Regions from separate parts of the Desulfitobacterium hafniense DCB-2 genome, predicted to be linked through region 1. Evidence: riboswitches for the same ligand, from Rfam matches in the RefSeq annotation. Region 1 holds a riboswitch; each other region holds the start of a gene.
What was found. A riboswitch is a leader RNA that binds a small molecule or an ion and turns the genes downstream of it on or off. The one in region 1 is predicted to bind cobalamin.
Positions count from the first base shown of each region.

Region 2: linked by a shared signal. The riboswitch ahead of DHAF_RS13040 (energy-coupling factor ABC transporter permease) and the one ahead of DHAF_RS00190 (ABC transporter substrate-binding protein) in region 1 are both predicted to bind cobalamin.
Region 3: linked by a shared signal. The riboswitch ahead of DHAF_RS19425 (AIR synthase related protein) and the one ahead of DHAF_RS00190 (ABC transporter substrate-binding protein) in region 1 are both predicted to bind cobalamin.
Region 4: linked by a shared signal. The riboswitch ahead of DHAF_RS12640 (ABC transporter substrate-binding protein) and the one ahead of DHAF_RS00190 (ABC transporter substrate-binding protein) in region 1 are both predicted to bind cobalamin.

Region 1 is NC_011830.1:31,016-35,194, reverse strand. It holds gene DHAF_RS00195 (ABC transporter permease) at 1-549, opposite strand, end outside; gene DHAF_RS00190 (ABC transporter substrate-binding protein) at 669-2,309, opposite strand; cobalamin riboswitch at 2,612-2,801, opposite strand; gene DHAF_RS00185 (metal ABC transporter permease) at 2,950-4,053, opposite strand; gene DHAF_RS00180 (metal ABC transporter permease) at 4,037-4,179, opposite strand, start outside.
Region 2 is NC_011830.1:2,800,767-2,804,945, reverse strand. It holds gene DHAF_RS13055 (ATP-binding cassette domain-containing protein) at 1-22, opposite strand, end outside; gene cbiQ (cobalt ECF transporter T component CbiQ) at 68-838, opposite strand; gene DHAF_RS13045 (energy-coupling factor ABC transporter substrate-binding protein) at 917-1,228, opposite strand; gene DHAF_RS13040 (energy-coupling factor ABC transporter permease) at 1,231-1,971, opposite strand; cobalamin riboswitch at 2,152-2,339, opposite strand; gene DHAF_RS13035 (CoA-binding protein) at 2,499-2,891, shown strand; tRNA gene DHAF_RS13030 (tRNA-Gly) at 2,965-3,038, opposite strand; tRNA gene DHAF_RS13025 (tRNA-Ile) at 3,044-3,120, opposite strand; tRNA gene DHAF_RS13020 (tRNA-Asn) at 3,122-3,196, opposite strand; tRNA gene DHAF_RS13015 (tRNA-Ser) at 3,212-3,302, opposite strand; tRNA gene DHAF_RS13010 (tRNA-Leu) at 3,317-3,401, opposite strand; tRNA gene DHAF_RS13005 (tRNA-Thr) at 3,410-3,485, opposite strand; tRNA gene DHAF_RS13000 (tRNA-Arg) at 3,510-3,586, opposite strand; tRNA gene DHAF_RS12995 (tRNA-Gly) at 3,593-3,667, opposite strand; tRNA gene DHAF_RS12990 (tRNA-Lys) at 3,694-3,769, opposite strand; tRNA gene DHAF_RS12985 (tRNA-Gln) at 3,775-3,849, opposite strand; tRNA gene DHAF_RS12980 (tRNA-Met) at 3,887-3,961, opposite strand; tRNA gene DHAF_RS12975 (tRNA-Tyr) at 3,970-4,053, opposite strand; tRNA gene DHAF_RS12970 (tRNA-Asp) at 4,080-4,155, opposite strand; tRNA gene DHAF_RS12965 (tRNA-Val) at 4,162-4,179, opposite strand, start outside.
Region 3 is NC_011830.1:4,122,764-4,126,942, reverse strand. It holds gene coaBC (bifunctional phosphopantothenoylcysteine decarboxylase/phosphopantothenate--cysteine ligase CoaBC) at 1-164, shown strand, start outside; gene metK (methionine adenosyltransferase) at 170-1,360, shown strand; cobalamin riboswitch at 1,528-1,709, shown strand; gene DHAF_RS19425 (AIR synthase related protein) at 1,817-2,590, shown strand; gene DHAF_RS19420 (ECF transporter S component) at 2,677-3,189, shown strand; gene DHAF_RS19415 (ABC transporter ATP-binding protein) at 3,202-4,179, shown strand, end outside.
Region 4 is NC_011830.1:2,752,733-2,756,911, reverse strand. It holds gene DHAF_RS12650 (ABC transporter permease) at 1-6, opposite strand, end outside; gene DHAF_RS12645 (ABC transporter permease) at 3-998, opposite strand; gene DHAF_RS12640 (ABC transporter substrate-binding protein) at 1,000-2,571, opposite strand; cobalamin riboswitch at 2,750-2,930, opposite strand; cobalamin riboswitch at 3,015-3,197, opposite strand; gene DHAF_RS12635 (hypothetical protein) at 3,248-4,045, opposite strand; gene DHAF_RS12630 (ABC transporter ATP-binding protein) at 4,039-4,179, opposite strand, start outside.

The sequences.
Region 1 (4,179 bases):
GTCCGCCAAAGTAACATCGGCATCCGCCAGTCCTATGGGTTTAGTCAGGCCGATCGGAAACATTCCCAGCCAGACTGCAAAAACAAGCAGTAAAATTAAAGCCAGCAAAAAGGTGGGTATGGAAACCAGAATATAACTGTACCATTTAATAAAGCGATCCAGCAGCTTCCCTCTTCTCATGGCGGCCACCGCTCCCAGCAGATAGCCGAAAACACCGGACAAGAGCCATGCTGTTCCCATGAGCGCAAAAGATGTCATGGCTCTGCTTTTAATAATGTCCATAACGGGGACTCTATACAGCTTGGACATACCAAAATCACCCTGCAGCAAGGCCCCTGCCCAGGAAAAATATTGTTCCACAGGGGATTTGTTAACCCCCCAGTATTCCTTCAGCTTTTCCAGCTGTTCCTGTGACATAGAGGTATCACTGATCGCATAGGCATTGACAGGATCAATCGGAGACAAATGGATTAACCAGAAGGTCAGGATGGATAAGCCCAGCATCAGGGTAATCATGCGCAGAAAGCGCCTGAGGATTTTTTGAGACATAACACAGCACCTCCCGTTTATAGAGCGGCCCCATTCAAACAGGTGCGTTCAAAACGCCAATGCTTCGGGCAGGCGTTTCAGACGCACCTGTTCTGATAGAGCGTTCAGCTTGATTGGCTTTAAGGGTTGATCGACCACTCCGTGATATTGCCAAACAGTCCAAATTCATAGCCATGGGAATGCATGAGTTGGTTGCCGATATTCACCTGATCATTGACAAGGTACAGATGGTCGACACGGGCCAGCCAAACGATGGGAGCGTCACCAAGGGGGCTGAAACCGGTTTTCCCATCCCATTGGGCCAGTTTCCAGTATTGATTGGCTTCTTCCTGAGTGCTGGCGTACAAAGCTTTCTTTATATAGTCATCAGAAGTGGGATTGATATAAGAAGGCATGTTATTGTACCCGGTATTGATCACCTGAGATGAATACATAGTATACAATTGATGGGGGTGAAGTCGGCCGCCTCCCCATAGGCAGGCATTGGCCTTGCCCTGGATAAATATTTCATCCCAGGTAGCACCGATGATATTGATCTTAATACCCAGACCAAGGGCCTGATCGGCAACAGCCAGGGCGATGTCACCGCGCAGCTGGTCACTGGAAGGAAAATATAAATCAAATTCGGCCTTCAGCCCATCCTTCTCGACAATGCCATCCTTGTTGGTATCGGCCCACCCGGCATCTGCCAGCAATTGCTTGGCCTCTTCAACCCGGCCATCCTCAATGACCGTTTTTTCATTAAACCAGGGTGTGCCATCCACAATGGAATAGGCAGCCTTTCCGTATCCGTCCATGGTCACATCAATAATTCCCTGACGGCTTAACCCAATGTTCAATGCTTGACGGATGGCCAAATGAGAGGTAATATCATTGCCGACTTTGACCTCGTTGGCGTTGATATACCCGGTTCCGCCGCTGGGCAGGACAGGAAGACTAATTCCTCTGGAATCAACGCTCTCCAGAACGTGTAAGGTCATTCCCGGCAGGGTTTGTCCGGCAAATTTGGGAGGAATGTAACAAATATCAACTTGACCGGCCTTGGCCGCTGCAAAAGCGGCATCTTCCCCCAGCAGCAGGAAGGTGAGTTTCTTGAATTGAGGCTCCTCACCATACCAATAAGGGTTATAGTCCATGATGATTTGTTCGCCGTCATTATACTGGGTTACCTGATAGGGTCCGGAGCCAATGGGGTTTTTGGAATAATTGTCATCATAAATATGTTTGGGCACAATGCCGATTTCGGAAAGCTGACTGACAAATGTGGAACGCGGCTCTTGCAAAGTAAACACGATGGTATCCTTGCCGCTAATCTCCATTTTATCGACAAAGGAAAGGTCAAAGGCGATGCCGTCTTCTTTCAGCATTTCATAGGTAAACAGGACATCCTCTATGGTAACCGGGTCGCCGTTGGAAAATTTGGCATCATTGCGGATTTTGAAGGTCCAGGTATAGCCGTCTTTACTCGTCTCAAAGGATTTGGCCAGATCGCCGACAAAAGTTAAGTCCTTCGTGGCTTTAAGCAGTGAACTGTGGGTTAAGCGGATTTGCCCGATGGCACCCCAGGTCTTTTTGGGATCGAACATCCCATAATCGGCCATTCCCACAGCCAGGACCAGCTCCTCCTTCTTCCCTTCCTCCGGCGCCTTTGAAGTCGTCGGGGAAGGACTGCACCCAGGCAGGCCAACCAAAAGAACGACAACCAGAATCAGCAGGGGAGCGAACCGCTTCCGAAGCAAATGTAACTTGGGCTTGTTCATCTTTTCTACCTCCATAAAAATAGTTAAACTCCCTTACCTGCACCTTTGCTCATGAGCGGGGAAGCTCCTCTTCCTCCCGGCAATTTAGGTATGCTCAAGTAAGTTAGCTGCCTCTAACTATAAAAAAACTCTTGTATAATTTCAATTTCTTTCAGCTAATCTTTAGAATTCTTCAGAATCATTGACCCAAAATCATTGACCCAAAACAAAAAAACCCTTTCCAAACGGAAGGGCTTTCTATCCTGTATTTAATAATAGTGTTCTGAACACGATATCCACCTCCCTAACATCCCGTAGGTTGTTTTGAATCCGGGGCATGAGCAGGTCTCCTGGCTTAAGTTCCTCATTAACTCCCGTCTTCCCGGATATAACTATCCAGTGACCTTATGGTGAGTTAACTCCCTTCTACAGTGGCGGGCACCGCGTCAGCTTTGACTGACTTCCCTTACGGTTTTTCCTCTGAAAAATCGTACTCATCCCCATATGAAATTATAGATAGAATAAGAAATTTCTTGCCCAATTACAATGTATTTCAGCGAATCTTTAGAATTCTTCAGAATTACCTTCTTCAGAATAACTGAATCTGAAACAAAAAAAATGGATACCTCCTTCACAGGGATATCCCTCTTTTCTTGACAGCTTAGCCTGAAAGCAAGGTCTCATAGCTGCGCAGGCTGGTCAGGCGCCCCTGTTCAGTCAGCTTGATCACGCTGTTGTTTAACTCAATACACCCTTCCTTTTGCAAAAGGGCGATCAGATTTTTCGTAAGCTCCCCATCCAGGCGCAAATAACTTTGTATCTCAGCAAGGTTTGCTTCACTTTCCTCGTGGTGATAAAGATGGAGCAAAAGTATCATTTTGGCAAAGCCTATTTTTTGACTGCGGCGTCTGCTCAGCGTGCTCACAAGCCCCCGGCCGGGAGCAAAGATAAAGACCAGCAAGAAAGAAATTCCCGTCATCATGGCCATACAGCCGGCGATGGATACGTCCAGCAGGGCTGCCGCCCGATAGCCTAATAAGCCGTTGATGGCCCCGATCACCCCGCTTAAAATCAACATCCGCTTTAAATCATCGGTAAGCAGATAGGCCGTGACCGGCGGGCCAATCATAAACGCTACCACCAAAATGGAGCCCACCGCCTGAAAAGCCCCCACTGTGGTAAGCGAAACCAGGGTCATCAGACCGTAATGGACCAGGGTCGGCGCAAAACCCAACACAGAGGCCAGCATGGGATCGAAGGTGGCAAGTTTCAGCTCCTTGAAGAAGATGATGATCACCGCCAGGTTAATAAGCAAAAGAATCCCTGTGGTATGAATGGCTTTCGCGCCCAGATCCACTCCCCCCACGATCATGCGGTCAAAGGGAGCAAAGGCCAGCTCTCCCAGCAGTACCGAGTCAGTGTCCAAATGCACCGAACCCGCATAGCGCGTAATCAAGATAATGGCTATGGAAAAGAGGAAGGGGAACACAATACCGATGGCTGCATCTTCCGCCAAAAGCCGCGTACGCCCCAGCATTTCCGTCAGCCACACGGTGACGACCCCCATTAATGCGGCACCGGCGATCAGAAAGGAGGAAGAAAGATCATGAGTGACAAAGAAGGCCAGCACAATGCCCAGCAGAATCGTATGGGTGATGGAATCCGACATCATGGCCATTTTCCGCAGCACCAGAAAGACACCGGGCAGGGCGCAGGCCACCGCCACAATGACGGCAATCAGTTGTATTTCAAATTGTGGGGACATCAGGCCCACTCCCTTCCAGTTTCAGCATCAGCTTATTCTTCCTGTGCCGGTACACCCTGTGCAGAATACCTCTTCCCGGGGCAAACAGAACACTGAGCACAACGAGGAGGCTGGCGCACACCACAA
Region 2 (4,179 bases), 2.5 Mb from region 1:
GATGCATGATGTTATCCGGCATGATGCTTTCCTTCATTCTCTTTCCTCAAATCTTTTAGCAGATCTATCATTTTAAAAATAATGTCAGGAAGACAAACGCTCCATTGATCACTACGGCCAGAAGCACTAAATTTCTATTATTCTCATAGCTTTCCTCCAGAACCTTGATCTCTCCGTCATATCCTCGGGCCTCTAAAGAAGTATACAGCTCATTAGAGCGTTTATAAGCACGAATGAACAGGACAGATACCAAACTCCCCATTGAGCGATACCCGGTTTTAAGATTGACATAGCCCAGCCGGGAGTTTTGAGCAGTCAGCATGGTGCCAGCAGTCTCTAAAAGCACGAAGATAAAACGATAAATAAGTCCCATCATTTCCACCATAAGTTTGGGCAGCCTGAGCCTCCTCAATACGGACAGCAAATCCACCATGGGAGTGCTTAGGGATAGAAAATAGAGGCAGGATACAGAGCCGAGCACCCGAAAAAAGAGATTAACCCCTTCCCGTATCCCATTTTCTGAAATGCCTACCCAATAGCCTGCTATGGAATAGGCCCATAAAAAGCTGTAAACATCACGAGAAATATTAACGGCAATTGTAAAAATACCGATCATTAAAAACGACATAGGAATGATCATCAATTTTAGCCATACAGAGAGAGGTGCCCCTCCGAAGAATATGGCAACTCCACTCATGAACATAATCACGGCTATAGAAACAAACAATTGATCGGCCCACAGACACACTCCCAGGGTCAAGAAGGCAACGATGAATTTTTGCATAGGATCAATCGTTTTAAGTCGAGAAGCATAGGCATAAGTATCCGTATTCAGCATATCTTTGCAGCCTCCTTTACCCTTTCAGTGTGCACTTATTCATTTGCCGGTTTCCTGTTCCATAGGGTTCCAAGTTGTTTAATCGTGTTTACTCCGGCCCTTATAATAACCTAAGCCAAAACCGATGACTCCCGCTCCCAGGCCTGCTTGAAGGGCAAAGAGCAGGCTCTCGATTTCCCCGCTGGCCGGCTCAAAGAAGGGGGAAAACCAAGGCTCATAATCCTCCTGAATATTCAGGATCTCTTCCTCGGCCAAACCATCCGCCCCGCCGAATTCAGCGTCCTGGACAAGAACTAAGGGAATAACGGTTATAGCCACTACAAGCAGGAATAACAACACATTAACCTTAAAAGTGGATCGTTTTGTTTGTTCTACACCTGAATTAGCCATTGTTATACCTCCTTTGTTAACAGCTTGAGATCTTGCAGCTCACTTTTTCCATAGCTGGCCAGTGCGTTGAAGATGATGACAGTCAGAATCCCCTCACTGATCGCTAAGGGTATCTGAGTCACAGCAAAGATACTGGCAAATTTAGTAAGAGAAGCAGCAAAACCGCCCACTTCCGAAGGGAAGGCAAGGGCCAATTGAATGGAAGTCATGACATAGGTGGCCAAATCGCCTAAGGACGCGGCCAGAAATACACCTAACCATTGTGGTCCTTTAAATTTTTGTACCAGTTTATACACGCCAAAGGCTACAAAGGGACCAACCACTGCCATAGAAAAGGTATTGGCGCCTAAGGTGGTCAATCCGCCGTGGGCCAGCAGCAAGGCCTGAAACAAAAGGACAATAACGCCGATAACTGCCATAGCTGTGGGGCCAAATAGGATGGCACCAAAGCCTACTCCGGTTGGATGGGAACAGCTCCCGGTAACCGAGGGTAATTTAAGAGCAGAAAGCACAAAAACAAAAGCCCCGGCCATAGCTAAAAGAATCTTCAAGCGTGGATTAAGAGAAATGGTTTTCTTAATCGAAAAGATACCCAACACGACAAAGGGTATTGCTAAAGCTCCCCAGGCAATGGCCCACCCCGGCTGTAAAAAACCTTCCATAATATGCATAGCCGATGCTTTATAAGGAATAAAAAACATCATCAAGACTAAACCAATAAAGAGCTGTATACGTTTGTTCATACTCCCCACTCCTTAATTTTTGATACGAACAATCATCTGTAGAATAAACTCAATAATACCTATCGAAAAAGCGTTTTCGCCGCAAGAAAAATAACCCTTCCTTACGGAAGGGTTTGCTATCCTGTATCAGATAAAACTATCTTGAACACCGATATCCACCTCCCTAACATCCCGTAGGTTCCTTGAATCGAGAATATGAGCAGGTTTCCTGGCTCAAGTTCATCATTAACCTACGTCTTCCCAGACAGTAATCCAGTGACATCATTGTAGGTTAACTCCCTTTTACAGTGGCGGGCACCGCGTCAGCTTCAACTGACTTCCCTTATGATTCCTCTTGCGAAGAATCAACTCAATTCTCAATATTTAATTTCAAGAACATTATAGCAATTTTTCAGCCAAATTGTATATAATTATATTAGAAATAAATACTTATTTTATTTAAGGTTGGGAGCATTTTAAAAACGTTCAAAATGGTGATATTAATCCCGAGGATTTTAATCAATGAAAATTAAGCTAAGGAGAAAACCATGCAAAACGATATTCAAGAGTTCTTAGACCAGGAGATCTGGGCAGTAGTCGGAGTCTCTAAAGATCCGACCAAATTTGGCACAAAGGTCTACCATAAACTCAAACAATGCGGCTATACGGTGTATCCCATTAATCCCAAACTCTCTGAGCTGGACGGAGAGCCTTGTTTCCCCTCTTTAAGCGCCTTGCCCGTTCGCCCTGATGTGGTCAGCCTCATCGTCCCTCCTCAGATATCGGAACAAATTATTGACCAATGTGCCCAATTAGGTATCAAAAGGGTCTGGATGCAGCCTGGCGCCGAAAGCGATGAAGCCTTGATGAAAGGGCGCGCAAACCAAATGCAGCTGATTGCTCATGAATGCGTACTGGTTGAAGCCCGGTCCCGCCGCTAAACCTGAAAAAAGGCAAATCCTGAAAATAAGCAGCAAAAAACCGTACTGGCATCAGTACGGTTCGTTTTAACTATGGAGCGGGTGATGGGAATCGAACCCACGTAGCTAGCTTGGAAGGCTAGTGCTCTACCATTGAGCTACACCCGCAGGTGTGGTAGCAGGGGAGAGATTTGAACTCTCGAATGAGCGGGTATGAACCACTTGCCTTAGACCACTTGGCTACCCTGCCATGGCTCCCCGAGCAGGACTCGAACCTGCAACCTACCGGTTAACAGCCGGTTGCTCCACCATTGAGCTATCGAGGAATATTGATTTATTACTGGCGGAGAAGGAGGGATTCGAACCCTCGCAGCAGTTACCCACTCTAACGGTTTAGCAAACCGTCCTCTTCAGCCACTTGAGTACTTCTCCGTAACCCTGCTTTTTGGTGCGGAAGATGGGACTTGAACCCATACGGTGTTACCCACACGCCCCTCAAACGTGCGCGTCTGCCAGTTCCGCCACTCCCGCATTGTTTATGGAGCCGTTAACCGGATTTGAACCGGTGACCTCATCCTTACCAAGGATGCGCTCTACCAACTGAGCTATAACGGCATCGAGGATCTCTTCTGATTTAAATGGTGCGCTCGAAGGGATTCGAACCCCTGGCCTTCTGATTCGTAGTCAGACGCTCTATCCAGCTGAGCTACGAGCGCATTGTTTGGAGCGGGTGACGAGATTCGAACTCGCGACTTTCACCTTGGCAAGGTGACACTCTACCACTGAGTTACACCCGCATGTCCCTGACATGCTCTAAAGAAAATGGTGAGCCATCCGCGACTCGAACGCGGGACACCCTGATTAAAAGTCAGGTGCTCTACCGACTGAGCTAATGGCTCATAAATGGCAGGGATGGCAGGATTCGAACCTACGAATGCCAGAGTCAAAGTCTGGTGCCTTACCGCTTGGCGACATCCCTATTTTCTATTTAAATCAACTGCTGCTGATTTAAAGCTTGGTTGCGGAGGCCGGATTTGAACCGACGACCTTCGGGTTATGAGCCCGACGAGCTACCACTGCTCCACTCCGCGATGTTTAGTGGTGGGTAGAGATGGATTCGAACCACCGTACCTTTCGGAACAGATTTACAGTCTGCCGCCTTTAACCACTCGGCCATCTACCCACATGTGTTGTGCTATAAAGTTGAAATGGCGACCCCGATCGGACTTGAACCGACGATCTCCTGCGTGACAGGCAGGCATGTTAACCACTACACCACGGGGCCTTATTTTGGTGGGCGATGACAGGA
Region 3 (4,179 bases), 1.2 Mb from region 1:
CCAATGACGTAACCCAGCCCGGAGCGGGATTTGGCAGCCCTACGAATATCGTGAGCCTGCTTTTCCCGGATGGGAAGAAAATCGATCTGCCCCAAATGAACAAATTAGACGTAGCTCGGCGGCTGGTTCAGGAGATTGCTGAGCGCCTTAGTGAAAAGGAGTGACTTCATTGGCAAAAAAACTGTTTACCTCCGAATCGGTCACAGAAGGACATCCCGATAAAATCTGCGACCAGATTTCCGATGCCATCTTAGATGCTATCTTCGCTAAAGATCCCAATGCCCGGGTCGCTTGTGAGACCTCGGTGACCACCGGCCTGGTGTTAGTCAGCGGTGAAATTACGACTAATTGTTATGTGGATATTCCCAGCACAGTAAGACAAACCATCCGTGAAATCGGCTATACCCGGGCCAAATATGGCTTTGATGCCGATACCTGTGCCGTGCTCACCTCCATCGGGGAGCAATCCGCCGACATTGCTTTGGGAGTGGATAGAGCTCTGGAAGCTAAAAACGGGGAGATGAGCGAGGAAGAAATCGAAGCCATTGGCGCCGGCGACCAAGGGATGATGTTCGGCTACGCCACCAACGAAACGGAAAGCTATATGCCCCTGGCCATTGATCTGGCCCACCGTCTGGCCCGCCGCCTCAGTGAAGTCCGCAAGTCGGATATCCTGGATTACCTCCGTCCCGACGGCAAGACTCAGGTGACGGTAGAGTATGAGGATAATCGCCCTGTCCGTATCGATACCATCGTGATCTCCACTCAGCATCATCCGGAAGCAACTCAGGAGCGGATTCGCCGGGATCTCCTGGAGCATGTGGTATTTCCCGTGGTCCCATCGGAATTGCTGGATGAGAGCACCCGTTATTTTATTAACCCCACAGGCCGTTTTGTCATCGGCGGTCCCCAAGGGGATGCCGGCTTAACCGGTCGCAAGATTATCGTCGATACTTATGGCGGGATGGCCCGCCATGGCGGAGGAGCCTTCTCCGGTAAGGACCCCACAAAGGTGGACCGTTCCGCCGCCTATGCCGCCCGTTATGTAGCTAAAAACGTGGTGGCTGCCGGTTTAGCTGAGCGCTGTGAAATCCAGCTGGCTTATGCCATCGGGGTAGCCCAGCCCGTATCCGTCCTGGTGGAAACCTTCGGAACCGCCAAAATTGACGAGGAAAAAATCGGCGAACTGGTCAAAAATAATTTTGACCTCCGTCCGGCAGGGATCATTAAGACTCTGAATCTGCGCCGTCCCATCTACCGCCAAACGGCTGCTTACGGACACTTTGGCCGCACTGATCTGGACCTGCCATGGGAAAAGACCGATAAAGCCGCTGCCCTGCGGGAGCAAGCAGGCCTATAAATTATAAATTTCAAAAGCAGATGGATCAGGCCGGAGGATTGTTTCAATAGGAACAATCCTCCGGCCTGATTGGTTTAGAAGATAGAACACCCCCTTACTTTGGCAATAGGACGAATTTTTGACTTGACATTATTCTGGTTTTGGCTAAACTGAATTTAGTAGGTCTTAACAATTTAAGGATTTCAGGTGCCCTTCGCCAAGAAGGGAGAATAGGGAACCGGGTGCAATTCCCGGACGGACCCGCCACTGTAAAGAGGAGTCTCAGCGCTGAATGCCACTGGGTAACTGGGAAGGCAGCAAGGAGACAATGACTCGAAGTCAGGAGACCTGCCTGGATCCGGGGACACATGAAGTTTGGTAAAGTTCATGGTCATTTTGCTTTGTCTGCAAGGAGAAGCGAGGTGGCTATGGACTTTTTATTTTTATAAAAATTATTGGAGAGGAGAGTTGAGGGCCTTGGGATATCAGGGAAGAGATGTTGAGGTGGTTGCCCTGAATGATGCTCAATATCTTGTCGCAGCCTGCGATTCATGCGGTGCTATTGGTGAGAAAGAGCTGGATGCAGTCAAAGTTCCCTGGAGGGTAACCGGCAGGATGACGGCCCGGGTCGCTTTGTTGGAAGTGCTGGCGGTGGGAGCGGTTCCCCAGATGCTCAGCATTGCCATTGCCAATGAGCCCCTGCCCGCAGGGGAAGAAATAATGAAGGGGGTGAGAGAAGAGCTGAAGGCTATGAACCTGCTCTCCCTGCCTGCGGCCGTCAGCACGGAAAAGAATATGCCCACAGAACAAACCGGCTTAGGCATCACGGTCATAGGGCTTTGCGATCAGGATAAACTTCGCATTGGCAGAGCCAGGCCGGGCAACAGCCTGTTTTGTCTGGGGCTCCCCAAAGTGGGAACTGAGGCGGCTGACCCGGAAGATCCGGATATTCTGCAGGGGATACATCTTATTCAATTGCTTAATATTCCTGGGGTGTATGACATTATTCCCGTAGGCTCCCAAGGGATACGGGGTGAAGCCGAAGCCCTTGCCCAAGCTGTCGGTGCCCGATTTGGAGAAGATTCCCAATGCAGACTTGATATCAATAAATCGGCAGGGCCTTCAACTTGTCTCATTTTTACGGCCGCTGAGGATATTGAATTAGGGGATTTCGGCAAGCTACCCATCCATAAAATCGGCAGGCTGGAGGAGGATGGAGGTGGAGGTCTCCTAACAGAAAATGAAGATTAGAATCCAAGAGAAAGGTTAGCGGAAAGATTCAGGTTATCAAGTTAAATGAAAAGAAAAAATGAAATGAAATGAAGGAGAGAATAACAATGATTGAACCTGCAAAGAAAACAACGATTCCCAAATCAGCTCAGAATATCCGACGGATTGCCATCATGGCAGTCTTTCTTGCCTTGAGTGCGGTAGGTGCCTTGATTAAAATTCCCAGCCCGCTGGGGACAGTGGCCCTGGATTCTGCTCCGGGTTTTTTCAGCGCTTTGGCTTTTGGCAGCATAGAAGGCTGTATTGTTATTGCCATAGGTCATCTGCTCACCTCGGCGGTGGTCGGTTTTCCCCTGGGAATTCCTATGCATTTGGTGATCGCCATAGAAATGGCTGTCTTTGCCTTGATTTATCGCCTGGTCAATAAGAAAATCGGTTTGATTCCTGCCGTGATTATTACCTCCCTCCTCAATGGTGTGGTGGCGGCCTTTTCCGTATTCCCCATCGGTGGTATGGGTGCAGTCTTAGGGTTAATGCCCTTTCTGTTATTAGGGTCGGTCTTAAATGTTGCCGTATCGGCCTTAGCCTATAAAGCGCTTAAAGGAAGCCGGTTGATCTAGAGGAGTGCTGGGGTGGAGACAGTGATTGAATTAAGAGATGTTTCTTATCGTTATCCAAGAGCTGAAGAGGAGAGTTTAAAACAAGTCAGCCTGGCAGTGGCCAAAGGAAAATTCATCGCTTTGATGGGTCCCACGGGAGCAGGTAAAACAACCTTAAGCTTGTGTCTGAATGGTTTGATTCCCCAGTTTCTGCAAGGAGAGCTGCAGGGAGAGGTCAGGATTGGGGGGGAAGAGACACGTGAGGTCCGGGTGCAGGACCTGGCTAAGCAAGTAGGGCTTGTACTTCAGGATGCAGAAAGTCAGATCGTCGGGCGAACAGTGGGGGAGGATGTGGCTTTTGGCCCTCGTAATTTCGGTGTACCCCTGCAGGAAATTCACCGAAGGGTTGCCCAGGCCTTGGCCAAAGTCCGGCTGAATGGCTATGATCAGCGCTCTACAGCGGAGCTGTCCGGCGGGGAAAAACAACGGCTGGTGATCGCCGGAGTGCTGGCCCTGGAACCGGAACTATTGGTCATGGATGAACCGGCTTCTGAACTGGATCCGGAAGGACGGTTCCAGGTCTATCGCACCTTGGATGATCTCTGTCGTGAAAAAGAGCGGACGATTCTTGTCGTCGAGCACTCCAGTGAAGAAATTCTGCATAGAGCCCACGAAGTTATCGTACTTAAGCACGGGAAAGTTGCCTGGCAAGGGATACCGGAACAGCTTTTCCGCAATATCCCTCTTTTGCAGGAATTCGGGATCAAGCCCTTGCCAGTCAGCTTATTAGGCTGGAGTTTTTGGCAAAGAGGATGGATTGAAGGCCAGGACATTCCTTTGGATGTTGCCGAGGCGGAATCCCTGATCCGCAATTTAATAGGGCGGCCCAGCCTACAAAACAGAGTGGTCCCGCCGAGTGAGCCGCCGGCAAGAGGCAAAGTCCATCAAGAAAAGGAAGCAGAGAAGAGCTCACTGAATTCAGCCTTGATTCAAATTACGCAGCTTGTGCAC
Region 4 (4,179 bases), 2.6 Mb from region 1:
ATTCATGACGAGCCTCCTTCCCGGATTTGAGGATCGACAATCCCATAGATCACATTGGCCAGGAAATTTCCCGTAAATACAAAAAGCACACTAAATAAGGCAATACCCAGCAGCAAAGGAGCATCTCCTTTCAATCCGGCATGGGTAGCCGCGTTTCCCAGACCAGGATAAGAAAAAACCTTCTCCGCCAGCACCGACCCGCCAAACAGTTCACTGACCGAAGCGAATTGCAGCGTTATGCCGGGCAAGGCGATATTGCGCAATCCGTGACGCCGAATAATCTCCCGGGGTTTTTCCCCCCGGGCTTTAGCAAAAAGGACATATTCACTCTTAAGTACGTCAATGAACTTCTGACGGGTATGAAGGGCAATGCCGGCTACACCGGTAATGCTCAAGGTTAAGGCAGGTAGAATCAGATGATAAATTTTATCACCTAGAGTAACCTCATGGGCCAATTTATTGATGGGGGCTGCCAATCCTAAGGGAAACCACTGTAAATAGACAGCAAAAACCATTAAAAAGAGTAAGCCCAGCCAAAAAAGCGGTGTGGATGCCAATATCAAACAAAACGTTTTAATAAAGCGGTCAATCCACTTCCCCTTATTCACGGCAGCGATAATGCCCAAAGTAAACCCCAGCACCCCGGACAACACCCAGGCTACTCCCATCAAGGCCAGCGACGCCCGGAAACGCTCGCCGATAACCTTCGCGACAGGCTGGCGATAAGTGATAGATTCGCCCATGTCACCCTGAAGGACATGGGTTATCCAGATGCCATAGCGCTCTACAGGCGATTTGTTAAGACCCCAATGTTCAGCGATATTCGCCCTTTGCTCTTCGGAGACGTGGGCATCACCCAAATAAGCGTCGATCGGATCAATCGGCGACAGCGCAATAAGCATGAAGCTGATTAGACTCACGGCCCCAAGCAGAGTCAGCATCCGTACTAAAGTACTGCTGAAATAGCGCCCCAATCCTTTATATACCGTGGTACTCATACTACCAGGACCACTCATTCATATTTTCTACAATGGAAATCCCCTGCCCCCGGGTTGGCAATTTCTGCAAAGAGGGGATCTTCAGCCCTTCTTTGACAAGATAAGTGACTTCCGGACGAACGATCCACAAGTACGGAATATCCTTTTGCGCAAGAGCCTGGCCTTCCTGCCAGTATTTATTTGCCTCGTCAGAGTTCGTTGCTGCAAGGGCTTTTTGGATAACCGCATCAACCTCCGGATTGGTATAAGAAGCCGGGTTGCCGATAACCGCTACACCAATTTGCGAAGAATCATAATAACGATAGAATTCTATGGGATTAGGCTGACCAAAGACCCAGCAAGTCGGTAAATTCCTCGCTTCCCGGCATTCCGACCAAGGTGCGGATTTGGGGATAATCTGTATTCCCAGCTTTTTCACATCTTCTGCCAGAGCAACGACCGTATTATAACGCGCCAGATCATTGCTTCGTCCTGTTATCACGATTTCCGCCTTAATATTATTTTTCTCCCGGATGCCGTCCCCGTCAGTATCTTTCCATCCTGCATCTTCCAAGATCTTTTTCGCTTCTTCAACCTGGTTGTCTTTAAACATGTCGCCATTACTCCAGGGAAGTTCCTTCGCCGCTCCATAAGTAACTTGCCCAAATCCGTTCAAAGCGTTTTGGGTAATGAGCTGCCGGTTTATCCCAATGTTCAAGGCTTTGCGAATCGCCGGATCACTTGTGACATTATTGCCTACTTTTTGCCCTGAAGGGTCGGTCGTTTCCGGAATCGTTGGCAGGTTAATGGTAAAAGCATCCATGGCGGACATTCTATATAGTTTCATTCCGTCAACCGGCGTGCTGGCAAATTCAGATTCGACAAGCACCAAGTCCAACTGCCCTGATTTCGCTGCCGCCAGAGCCGCATCTTCATCCAATTTTAAGATGGTTACTTTCTTAAACTTCGGTATTGGGCCGTAATAATGTTCATTCGGTACCAGGATCAACTTCTGATCAACTGCAAATTCGGCAACTTTCCAGGCACCGGAGCCCATCGGATGATCCCCATAGTTTTCATTATAGAGATGCTTGGGGACAATTCCCACCTCGCTTAGATTAAAGACAAACGTAGACCAGGGGGCTTTTAAGCGGAAAACAACAGTACTTTCGTCTAAAGCTTCAACTGAATCCAGCATGGTCAGATCCGCGGCGGAAGCTTTGCTTTTGGTTGTTTCAAAAGTAAAGGCCACATCTTCCGAAGTTAAGGAATGGCCATCCGCAAATTTTGCATCATTGCGGATTTTAAAGGTGTACGTTAATCCATCTGCACTGATATCATAAGAGGTGGCTAAATCATTGACCAATTGGTTGTTTTCTTTTACTTGCAATAAGTGACTGTGAAATATATCCGGTGCCCATACGCCATAGCCTGTGGTCGGGTCAAAACCACCGGCCACCAAATTGACCCCGGCCGAAATAGTAATTTCATCTTTCGCGACATTTTCTGTGATATTTTTTCCGCCGTTAGAAGCAGAACAGCCCACCATCAGCATTAGTCCGGCGAGCAACAGCAATAATACTATTTTTCTCATATGGCCTTCTCCTTTTATTCTTGATTTTAATAGCATGTTATATCAACTGGAATATGGATATTTCGCTATCCATTTTCACCTCCTTATGGCGAAAGAGTCTCCCCAATAATAAATCTCCCTGCAATGATGCAGGGAGAACTTACCTTGAACAAGCCTAAAAAAGCCTTACTAGTGTACTTAATCAGCTTTCTAAAAGGCAGGTCTTCTGGCTCTCGTGTCATCCTCCTCCCACGCCTTCCCATCTCTAAAAAAGACAGTGACATTCTGGGGATTCGTCTCCGATTACAGCGGCGGATCCGCACCGGACTTATACCGGTTTCCCTATTCTCCCTATGGGCACCTTAAGCTATGTATTCGGTTTTAAAGCAAACAAAACCCATTTTCGCTAAGAAAATGGGTTAAAGCACAAGTGCAACCGTCATATCCCTTTTTCCGCGAAAGGCGTAGACAACCAGTATTAGGCAGGTTTCCTGACTTGCGGGTCTTTGCTTTCTTTCTCCTTCCCGGATAAAACCAGTGGTTATAAAAGAAGCTCTCCGCATACAGTGGCGCGACCGTCCAGGAATTTCACCTGGTTCCCTATTATCCTCCGATAAATCAGAGGCACCTAAAAACTGAATATTTAATTCACTTATATTGTTTATAACATATATTATGACAATTAACAACCCAAAGATCACTCGAGATTCAAACGCTTCTTCAAAATAGTATTGGTGATGGCGAAGTAAGCAGCCGTGATCAGTGCCGACTCAATCAGTATGAAGGCAATGAAAAGGTGGATCTCCGTGTGCATAGTGAGAAAATTCCCCGGGGTAATATTCCAGGCATTGCCATGCCCTATTATAAAACCAATCCCCATGCTGATCATTTGGGTTAAGGTATTGAGTCCGATAAAGGCGGCAAAGGAGGCCAGAATACGGTGCTGATTAAACAGGTGGCCAACAGCAATCGAGGCGTAGAGGATTAAAATGGCCGATGCCAGAATGAGGAAGATGCCGATCACAGCCTCGAGGGAATACAAATAAATCGATGTGCCCAGATAACCCCATAGTGTGCCAGAGAATTGGGTCAGCTCCCTCATAATGTGCTCCCAGTCCCCTGCTTTTAAAGCGATGAGGATGATGGAGAGCATGGCCACGAAGAAACTGATCACTAACCAAAACATGGAGATCAGCATCTTACAGACAATGTGCTGCCAGGGTTTGACAGGGAGAGTGAACATCAGGTAGCCTTCTTCAGAGAGAAGATTCTTATAGAAACGCTGAATCGTCATAATCAAGGTCATAACAAAGATACCGGCCATGATAAAAATATAAACAGCCATACTGATGACCGCCGGAGCCTGCCAGTGGTGGCTGGAACTTACTCCCAGCATGAAGCGGTTAATCAGGGCGAAAACCAATAAAGCCAGGTATAAGGGCAGGAAAACTCTTCCTGTGGCTTTCAACTCATATTTCATCAACTTACTTAGCATTTGAACACCTCCCGGAATAAGGCATCGACGGATTTACCTTTTTCACTGCGGATTTCATCCACTGTGGAGGTCAAGACAACTTGACCTTGATTGATAAAGACAACATAATCGAGGATATTTTCAATTTCAGAGAT